3 regions of the Paenibacillus sp. P2(2022) genome follow, and region 3 is predicted to be linked to each of the others. Evidence: predicted binding sites of a transcription regulator. Region 3 holds the regulator's gene; each other region holds the start of a gene.

Region 1 (3,291 bases), on a different contig from region 3:
TCCGGAACCGCGGGGTCGAAATGACCGAGAATAACCGCCGGCAGGCGCTTTCTATTGAAGGAGCCACTCCGCTTGAAAATGAGACAGGTTTAGCTATAGGGGATGCGATTGCACAGGACGGTAAATTTTATGTGGTTTTGCCCGGACCGCCTAAGGAGCTTAAACCTATGTTTGCAAATCATGCTAAACCATGGTTGCTTCAGCAGGCATTGAGCGGTGAGGAGATGCCGATTTATTCGAAAATGCTAAAATTTGCAGGGATCGGTGAGTCAGCTCTTGAAACTCGCTTGCTAGATCTGATCCAATCCCAGACGGACCCCACGATTGCTCCTTATGCCAAGGAAGGGGAAGTTACGATCCGTATATCCACCAAGGCGGCCAGTGAGAGTGAAGCTTTAATTAAGCTGACTGCCACGGAAGTACAAATTCAACAACGTCTTTCCGAATATATGTATGCAAGTGAAGATGTTACGCTGGAGAAGGTGATTGTAGATTTAATGGCCAAACGCGGACTCACTGTGAGTGCGGCGGAAAGCTGTACAGGCGGTATGCTGATGGAACACATCACTTCTATACCTGGCAGTGCTGTTATGTTTCAAGGTGGCATCGTGTGTTATTCCAATGAAATGAAGATGAAATTGCTCAATGTGCCCTATGATTATTTGGAAGGCGATCATGCGCCAGGCGCAGTGAGTAAGGAAGTAGCCCTTGTGCTTGCAGAGCAGGCAAGAATGATTATGGACAGTGATTTCGGACTTTCCGTTACTGGTGTAGCTGGGCCCGGATATTCCGAGCGGAAGCCAGTCGGTCTGGTGTATATTGGTATTGCTCAGCGTGACAAGGAAACGGAGGTATATGAGCTAAATTTAAGCGGTAACCGTGAGACCATTCGCTTGCGATCCGTCAAAGCTATCTTGTACAGATTGTGGCGTCGATTGGTAGAGAACGAGAAACTCTCTTAATTATCGATGAGTTGTTTTAGATAGATATCCATGATATAATCTCCTTATCGGAAGAACCGTTGCAAAGCTTTTTGCTAGCGGTTCTTTTTTCGTTTTATGAGAAAGGTTTAATTATAGAAGAGAGTTGTGGGAAATAAAAAAACGAATGTATGTTCGAAAAAATGCTTGGCAAGCGTGTCAAAACAAGGTATTATTAAAGTACAAACAATGAAGGATGTGAGTTTATTGTCAGATCGTCGTGCTGCGCTGGATATGGCGCTCCGTCAAATAGAAAAGCAATTTGGTAAAGGTTCCATTATGAAGTTGGGTGAGTCTACCCACATGCAAGTGGAAACAATCCCCAGTGGTTCGATTGCTTTGGATATTGCGTTAGGAACGGGCGGCTTTCCAAGAGGCCGGATTATTGAAGTATATGGACCGGAATCATCCGGTAAAACGACAGTAGCTCTTCATGCTATCGCAGAGGTGCAAAAAACAGGCGGACAAGCCGCCTTTATCGATGCCGAGCATGCGCTTGATCCGTCGTATGCGAGCAAGCTGGGTGTCAATATTGATGAGTTGTTACTATCGCAACCAGATACAGGTGAGCAGGCATTGGAGATTGCCGAAGCTCTTGTGCGTAGTGGGGCAGTGGATATTATCGTCATAGACTCTGTAGCGGCACTTGTACCGAAGGCAGAGATTGAAGGCGAAATGGGAGATTCCCATGTCGGTCTTCAAGCGCGTTTGATGTCACAGGCATTACGTAAGCTGTCTGGAGCCATTAATAAATCGAAAACCATTGCTATCTTTATCAACCAGCTCCGTGAAAAAGTAGGTGTTATGTTCGGTAACCCTGAAACTACACCAGGTGGACGTGCTTTGAAGTTTTACTCTACGGTACGTTTGGATGTTCGTCGTATCGAAAGCTTGAAAATGGGTAACGACATCGTGGGTAACCGCACACGTATTAAAGTCGTGAAGAACAAAGTTGCGCCTCCTTTCCGTCAGGCCGAAGTGGATATTATGTACGGTGAGGGTATTTCCAAAGAAGGAAGCTTGATTGACATCGGTACGGAGCATGACATTGTCGACAAGAGCGGAGCTTGGTATTCCTACGAAGGCGAGCGCCTTGGTCAGGGACGTGAGAATGCAAAGCAATTTTTGAAGGAAAATCCGAACATTGCTAGTACGATCGAGCAAAAAATCCGGGTGGCCAGTAATTTGATTACAACAATTGCTCCACCGACAGAAGAAGAGTTAGCGCAGGAGGCCAAGGAAGAACAGGAATTGCTGGAGCTTGAATAAGCTTGCCTGAGACTTCGCTTTTGATCTGTCATGTGAACTGTAGCCTAGGGATTATGGTACAGTCCGTTTGAATAGCATAATTCTGATGCCCTGCACAGTTGTGCAGGGCATTTTTGCATCAAATACAGTCTGCTTTGTCAGCAGAATCTAACTTTTGCGTAGCAGGTGATCATAGGCTGCTTTCGTGAATTTCAAAGTGAGGGAAACATAGTGCAGTTGGACGATAAAGATGAATACACTTCGGAAGAAGATAAACAGCAAGGGATTTCTCTTTTTCCAGATCATGAGGAATTGATGATTACTAGAGTGGAGCAGGGGCAGAGACGCAACCGTGGAAGATACATCATTCATTTTGGTCCATATTCACTGTCTGTATTGGAAGATGTAATGATCAAGTACAACATGTTCAAAGGAACGTCATTCGTCAAAAAAGAACTAGAAGATATCGTTCTGGCAGATGAAAAACAACAGGCTTATGTACATGCGCTGCGCTATTTGGGGCAAAAGCCTCGTACACGTCAGGAAATTGCCCAGCGTTTAGCGCAAAAGGAAGTGGATCAGACTGTTATTGATGAGATATTGGTGCGATTGCAACGGGAGAAGCTTGTAGATGATGATTTATACGCCCGTCAGTGGGCAAGACAGCGTATAACAAGCCAACGTAAGGGTAAGATGTGGATCAGACAAGAACTTCGTCAGAAGGGCATCTCTAAAGCTTCTATCGGGGAAGCATTAGGTGAGATCACTGACAATGAGGAGTGGGAGAGTGCATTGTCGATTGGACGTAAAAAATGGAATCAGGTACGTGGTGATATAATGGATAAAAAAAGGAAAACATTTCCGTTTCTTATGAGACGCGGATATTCGGGGGATATGACACGCCGCGTGGTCAATCATCTCAGTGCGGCTGAGCAAGACGGAGCTTTCGATGACGAGGAATTACTGCATTGGGAGGAATAAGTTGCAAAACGGTAGCTGAACTTCTGGCTAGATGAGCTGATTATGATATGGACAGCTGCACGGTAGTCTACTAATGTTTGCA
Region 2 (3,291 bases), 410 kb from region 3:
AGTAATTCTAAATTACATCAGTATATCCCTTCATTTATTTATAATGCCCCCCGATTTTTAGGGATCTCTCCAGTGCCTGACCAGCTTGGGTCAAAGAGGACGCTCTTACGATAGCTGCGCTACCATAGCGTTCTTTAATTTTATCTGTTGCTTCTTCCAAGGAGCGGATACGCTCATGATCCTCAAAGAAGGAAAGTTGATAAGTTTGGTCGTCAACCAACCCACTTAAAGTGACACCTAAGCGTCGTATCGGCATACCGTTCCAAAAATTATAAAATATTTTTTTTGCTGCGTTGTACACTTTATTCGTATTGTTAGTCGGATCTGTAAGCTTCATTTGCCTGGAAAATCCGGTGGGAGCCTCATATGGGCTACATGTACAACTAACGGTCACGACAGAGCCCATGCACCCCTTACGACGACTGTCTCGACAAACTTCTTCCGAGAGTTCAAGCAGGATGGTCTCTACTTCATTTGGTTCCAAATAATCTTGGGGTAGGGTCATCATATGACTTATCGACTTTTGTGGAGAACTGAAGGTATACGGAGCTACAGGACTCTCATCTAGACCATTGGCTGTTTTCCACATGACCTCCGCCTGTATATCCGACTGTTTTCCAAAACGAGCGCGAAATTTAGACTTAAGGTCTGGTAGAGACGTTCTAGCGATATCACCAATGGTTGTCATACCAAGCCGCTCAAAATGGGACGACATCCGCGAACCTACCCCAAACATTTTATTAACTGGCTGTGGCCAGAGCAGCTGCTCTAATTCTGTCTTGGGCAACGTGAATATACCGCTTTTAATTTTTTTAGCCCAAATATCGGTTGCGCTTTTGGCAAGAACCTTATTGGAACTGATTCCTATTCGTACCCAAACCCCGGTTTGTAAAAGAACCTTCTTTTGAATTTCTCTTGCAACGGTTAAAGAATCTCCAAAAATTTTAAAACTACCCGAAATGTCCAGAAACTGCTCATCGATACTAAACACCTCTACCAGGTCGGTGTATTCCTTGTATATATCCGTAATTGCTAAAGAGACATCGATATAGTGTTTCATACGGGGACGGACGATCACAAGCTCAGGACACTTCTTGAGGGCTTCACCGAGCCGTTCTGCTGTAGACACCCCGAAACTTTTGGCCATAGGACATGCTGCTAAAATAATTCCAGACCTGCGTGCAGGATCGCCTGCTACCGCAAGCGGTTTATTTTTATACTCTGGGTAGGAAGCTTTTTCTACACTCGCATAAAAACTCTGGCAATCCGCCAAAAGAATTGTCCGCTCAGTTGTTTTAGTCATGCTGCACCCTCCAAAAAAACGATCATATACGTACGAACATGTATTCTTATTTATTATAATACCAAACATTAGTTCTGTATTCAGGTAATTTATAGGATTATGTAAATCAATCATCAAAGATTGGGTATCTGGTACGAGCGTGGATCATCACATTATTTCTGTGATCATAAAGGCCAAGAAAGCTTAATGTGCTCGTGGGGGATGAGGATCGGAACGGAATTCTGGTTGGCTGGGCTTCATCTTTTAAATGTCAACAAAAATAAAGAACCAATGTATAACATTTTATCTTGTCTTGAAAAAGCGGAAACTTGGTATACACATATGAATTCAATTAAAAAAAGGCTTTCTTCAACGATGTCGTAGGTACATTTCCGCTGTATGGACTGAATTCCATGACATTTATAGTTCCCAATGTACTTTTAATTTCTTGAAAAGCTCTAGTAAGCTGTGCTTTGTTAGTAATATCCGCAGCAAAACCTTGAGCCTCAGTTTAGTTAATTGCTCAGTATACTGGTCTAGTTTCTCTTATGTTCTTGAAATCATAGCGAAATCCGTGTTTACCAAACGTCTTAGCCAGTGAAAAGTCCAATCCGGGATCTGCTCCAACTATGACCAATGATATCAATGCAAATTCACTTCTTCTCTTTTTAAATTCTTATGAGCTAATTTACTAGCGTATTTATAAATTAGAAAAGCGGACGAGCAGCAATTCGTCCGCTCTATTGTAAGTCCTGTCTTTCAGATAAGTGCTTTTGATGATGTTTGTGTCTATTGAGTTATCCTCGAAAATACGACTTAAAAGGTAGATGTATCAATAACAAATCGATATCGTACATCATTTCGGATAAGTCGCTCAAAAGCTTCGTTGATTTGATTGGTGTGAATTACCTCAATTTCAGGGACAATACCATGCTCTGCGGAGAAATCAAGCATTTCTTGGGTTTCAAGAAGATCGCCTCCAGGCGTTGCTGCAATTCTGCGACGACCCATAAGCAAACTGAGCGTATTAAATTGGTTCGGCTTACCGGAATCACCGATGATAACAAACGTACCATTTATATTAAGCATGGATACGTAAGCATCTAAATTAAGACTTGCAGAGGTCGTGTTGAAAATCACATCAAATTGACTAGCTAGCGTCGAGAATGTGTCAGGATCGTTCGTTGCATAGTAATGATCGGCGCCAAAACTTAGCGCATCGCTTTTCTTATCCATTGTCTGACTCAAGGCCGTAACTTCAGCTCCTAATGCATGGGCATATTTGATAGCTAGGTGGCCGATACCTCCAATACCGACGATAGCGACTTTTTTGCCTGGACCTACTCCCCAATGTTTCAAAGGATAGTAAGCCGTAGCTCCTGCACAGAGTAGTGGACTGGCAACATCTAAGCCCAAACTATCTGGGATCTGAAGTACGTAATTTTGCTTCACTACAATTTTTTGACTGTAACTACCGTAAGTAATATTTCCATCGTAGTCTACGGAATTATACATCATGACCATGCCCTTTTTACAGAACATATTCTCACCACGTAGGCAATTCTCGCACTCTCCACAAGAGTTCACGAGAGGCCCTACTCCAACCCGGTCACCCACTACAAACTTAGTTACTTCCGTTCCAACCGCTTCTACAATTCCTGTCATTTCATGACCGGGAACCATTGGGAATTGAGAGTAACCTCCATCATTATGGACCATATGAACATCGGTGTGGCATACACCACTATACTTAATATCGATTAGAACATCATCTGGGCGCAATTCCCTCCGTTCAATCATCGTCCGTTCAAATGGTGCATTCGCACTGGGAACACTCAATGCATGAACTTTACACATACTTGTTATACCCCTTTCATTTTTCATATTATATATTTCAGATATCAGCTAAATTGTTGTATTTGAATTGTATTCGTATCCCTATCTCATCCCCCTTCATACACTATTTACAGCCTACACTTAGGTACAGCGTGATAACGCATCTAAGGTTG
Region 3 (3,291 bases):
ATGATTTTGTACATAGTTCAAAGAATATTCCTTACTTGTCTTTGTTTGTTACGATATGTTCATAAAAAGTTCACTTACATGAAAATTTGGTTGCAGCTAAAATAATCACATCCAAAAATGAAAGGTTGAATTAAATGCCAACAACTAAAAAGGAAAGCTTTTACTTTGGGGTTATTATGTGTTTTGGAATGGTCGTTATTATGACCTTCTATAATCTTTTGATTAACGGATTGATTGGAAAAATTAGCTTGATTACCATTGCTGTTGAATTTCTAATTGGATTTATTATAGCGCTCATTTTAGATTTATATATCGTGGGTCCTGTAGCAAAAAAAGTTGCTTTAAGTCTACCTTTTGATAAATCCAAAAAAATATTTTTAATTATCACGATTTCAACATGTATGGTGTTCGGAATGGCCTGTTCTATGTCTTTCTACGGTTTATTAACTTCAATTCTAAGTCAGGGTATTGGCGATCATTCATTATTTGAAGCCTATTTAGAAATTTTTATAAAGAACTTTGTTGTGGCCTATCCATTACAATTATTGGTTATGGGTCCTGTTGTTCGAGCCTTGTTTATAAAATTTATAAAGAAAAGCGGGCAAGTGGGACCTTATAAAAAAGTATTAAATTAAATAATAGAGCAAATCCATTGCAGCAATGTTAAGCTAATGAATGGTTTTACAGCTAGAAATGTTTAAGTTATGAAAATCGGATACAAGTTTGAGGAAGCTATAACTGGCGGGATTGGTAGTTTGGTGTATTATTTAACACAAAAAAAGCAGGAAGAATTCTTCCTGCTTTTTGCTTGAAAATAATTATTAACGTCTGCGTTGTCCATCATTCACGCTAAACAGATTAACAGCCAGTGCGTTACCTCTTGCACGCGCATTGGCTCTTTGGTTGGAACGGATGTTTAATCTTCTTCTTCTCAATTCACGGTTGCTGTGTCTTCTGCTCATAATATCACCTCCCTTCAAAGAAATGAAGGTACGGTTAAATCTTAATGATGTTTATGCTTACGCTTGGAAATTTTGATATTTAATGCGTTAGTTGCGAGTGCATTTCCGCTTCCTGTTTTAGCAGCTGCGGCTTGAAAGACTTTAACGACCAGATATCTGTTTTTCCCGATGCGATGCTTATACGTTTTAACTCTATTTCTGATCATCTGCATAACTCCTTTGCTTTAGGTCTGCTATATACATATGTCAATTGTGCTAGTAATGTATCAGCATAAATCTACTAAAGACAAAAAGAAGCTAGTACCTATGTTCCTAAATGTTTAACAAAAAAAGCTCATGCTAGCCTGCGTTCGCCTTCCCAACTTTACGTTATAGAGGAAGGCCACCGTAGGTTCATATGTGTCAAATTTCCATTTGTTTAGCTAATAAAAGTAAACAGTTTAAGATCAGAGTGGAACTATCTCGGATATGGGGCGGATATAATAGTAGAGACAATATAGGTTGCTGAAAAGGAAAGAATAGTTGGAGACACATACATAGTAAATATAACAAAAATATAAAACCGGCTCGCCTAGGCGGCCGGTTTTATATTCGTGGTAGTATAACGGGGAAGAAAGCACGATAAATCAGTGGAAGTCCCGGAAGAGTCCAACAACCTTGCCCAATATGCTGACGTGTGTCAGTCGAAGTGGCTCAAAGGCTGGATTTTCAGGTTGAAGCCGGATATGATCTTTTTCTTTGTAAAAGGTTTTAACTGTAGCCTCGTCTTCATCTGTCATAGCTACTACAATGTCTCCGTTATCAGCAGTCTGCTGCTGACGTACGATTACATAGTCTCCGTTAGCAATACCAGCTTCAATCATGCTTTCGCCTACAACAGATAACATGAATATTTTATCCTCACCAACAAAGTGTTGGGGAAGAGGAAAGTAATCTTCAATATTTTCTGTCGCCGTAATAGGAAGACCAGCGGTTACTTTGCCGACGACGGGAACACGACTAATGGAGTAATTAATCAAGTTGCTGTTATCCGATTCGTCTTGACCGAGTAATTCAATAGCCCGTGGTTTCGTAGGATCGCGGCGAATGAGTCCTTTTTTCTCCAAACGATCCAAATGACCGTGAACCGTAGAACTGGAGGCCAATCCGACTGCCTCGCCTATTTCGCGCACAGAAGGGGGGTATCCCTTTAGACGCACTTCATTGCGGATAAATTCAAGAATGGCCTGCTGGCGGCTCGAAATCTTAGACATACCGTATCAACCCCATTTAGTAACGTTTGGGAAAATTATAGCATAGAACCTCCGTTCGTACAAACATAAGTTCTAAATAATCCCTAAAAATATTCACGAACTTTTGTTCTCTTTTCTATTGAACAAAACAAACGTTCGTGTTATATTGTGAAAAACATAAGAACAAACGTTTGGAGGACGCGGCCAATTATGAAATATAGCACTTATCAAAGTATTTTTCCGATGAATTTAGAGAATTTACAGGAGACCCGAAAAGAGGGTAAGGTACGTTTGTTACAGGCTCTTACCAATACTCTTTTACTCAAGCTTCTTATTCTAGTAATTATCGTTTGGGTTGCAGGGGCAGGTGTACTTACGGTTTTTGCAGCACCTCCAGTTTCCAATGAAGAAATGATTAAGCTGACTGTACAACCTGGAGATACGTTATGGAAGATTGCCGTGAATCATAAACCGAAACGAATGGATACACGGGTATATATTGAAGGAATTGTACGTATTAACGATTTGGAGGATCGGGGGGTGCAGGCAGGTCAGGTACTTAAGCTCCCACCCTTCTGATCTATAAGACTATAGAGCTTGTCAAGGAGCGCAATGAGGGAGCCTTGACAAGCTCTTTTCTACATGTCAAAGTGTATTATATCTTTGCTTTTATGGAGGGGACACAATTTGGATATAGACAGTTTGGTACAGCGCATTAATGAATTAGCGCGCAAAGCAAAAGCCGAAGGATTGACGGAAGAGGAAACCACGGAGCGCGCCAACCTTCGGGAAATTTATTTGGGCAACATTCGCCGTAATTTTCGGCAGCAACTTGAAACCATTGAATTTGTGGACGATGATACGTCGAAGGGAAATGGCGGGCTGAAGCATTAATGTTGCTAAAGCCTGCATCATTTGCCTTTTGTTATTAGGTATCTTTCTTGGTATCTATATAGATCAGCTTTAAGGCAATTGTTTTAATGTAATATTTATTGGGAAGGGAATTGAGAGATGGCCCGATCATTTGAAAGAAAAGTACGTAAAAACACAGCGCATTTAAATAAAACGCGCAAGAAACAAGGCATTCAAACCATTAA

What was found. The regulator LexA, encoded in region 3, represses DNA repair genes until DNA is damaged. The targets are predictions, from matches to a motif close to CGAACATATGTTCG.
Region 1: the regulator LexA is predicted to act here: its motif matches at 1,105-1,118, upstream of recA (recombinase RecA).
Region 2: the regulator LexA is predicted to act here: its motif matches at 1,366-1,379, upstream of MMB75_RS03530 (DNA polymerase IV).

Annotation. Positions count from the first base shown of each region.
Region 1 covers NZ_JAKWFI010000002.1:803,501-806,791, forward strand. Annotated here, with positions in the region: gene MMB75_RS11055 (competence/damage-inducible protein A) at 1-962, shown strand, start outside; gene recA (recombinase RecA) at 1,188-2,249, shown strand; gene MMB75_RS11065 (regulatory protein RecX) at 2,460-3,209, shown strand.
Region 2 covers NZ_JAKWFI010000001.1:839,447-842,737, reverse strand. Annotated here, with positions in the region: gene MMB75_RS03530 (DNA polymerase IV) at 35-1,303, opposite strand; gene MMB75_RS03525 (NAD(P)-dependent alcohol dehydrogenase) at 2,099-3,139, opposite strand.
Region 3 covers NZ_JAKWFI010000001.1:1,248,386-1,251,676, forward strand. Annotated here, with positions in the region: gene MMB75_RS05670 (DUF2798 domain-containing protein) at 135-635, shown strand; gene MMB75_RS05675 (hypothetical protein) at 822-962, opposite strand; gene MMB75_RS05680 (hypothetical protein) at 1,004-1,168, opposite strand; gene lexA (transcriptional repressor LexA) at 1,589-2,215, opposite strand; gene MMB75_RS05690 (LysM peptidoglycan-binding domain-containing protein) at 2,405-2,773, shown strand; gene MMB75_RS05695 (DUF896 domain-containing protein) at 2,882-3,088, shown strand; gene MMB75_RS05700 (hypothetical protein) at 3,206-3,291, shown strand, end outside.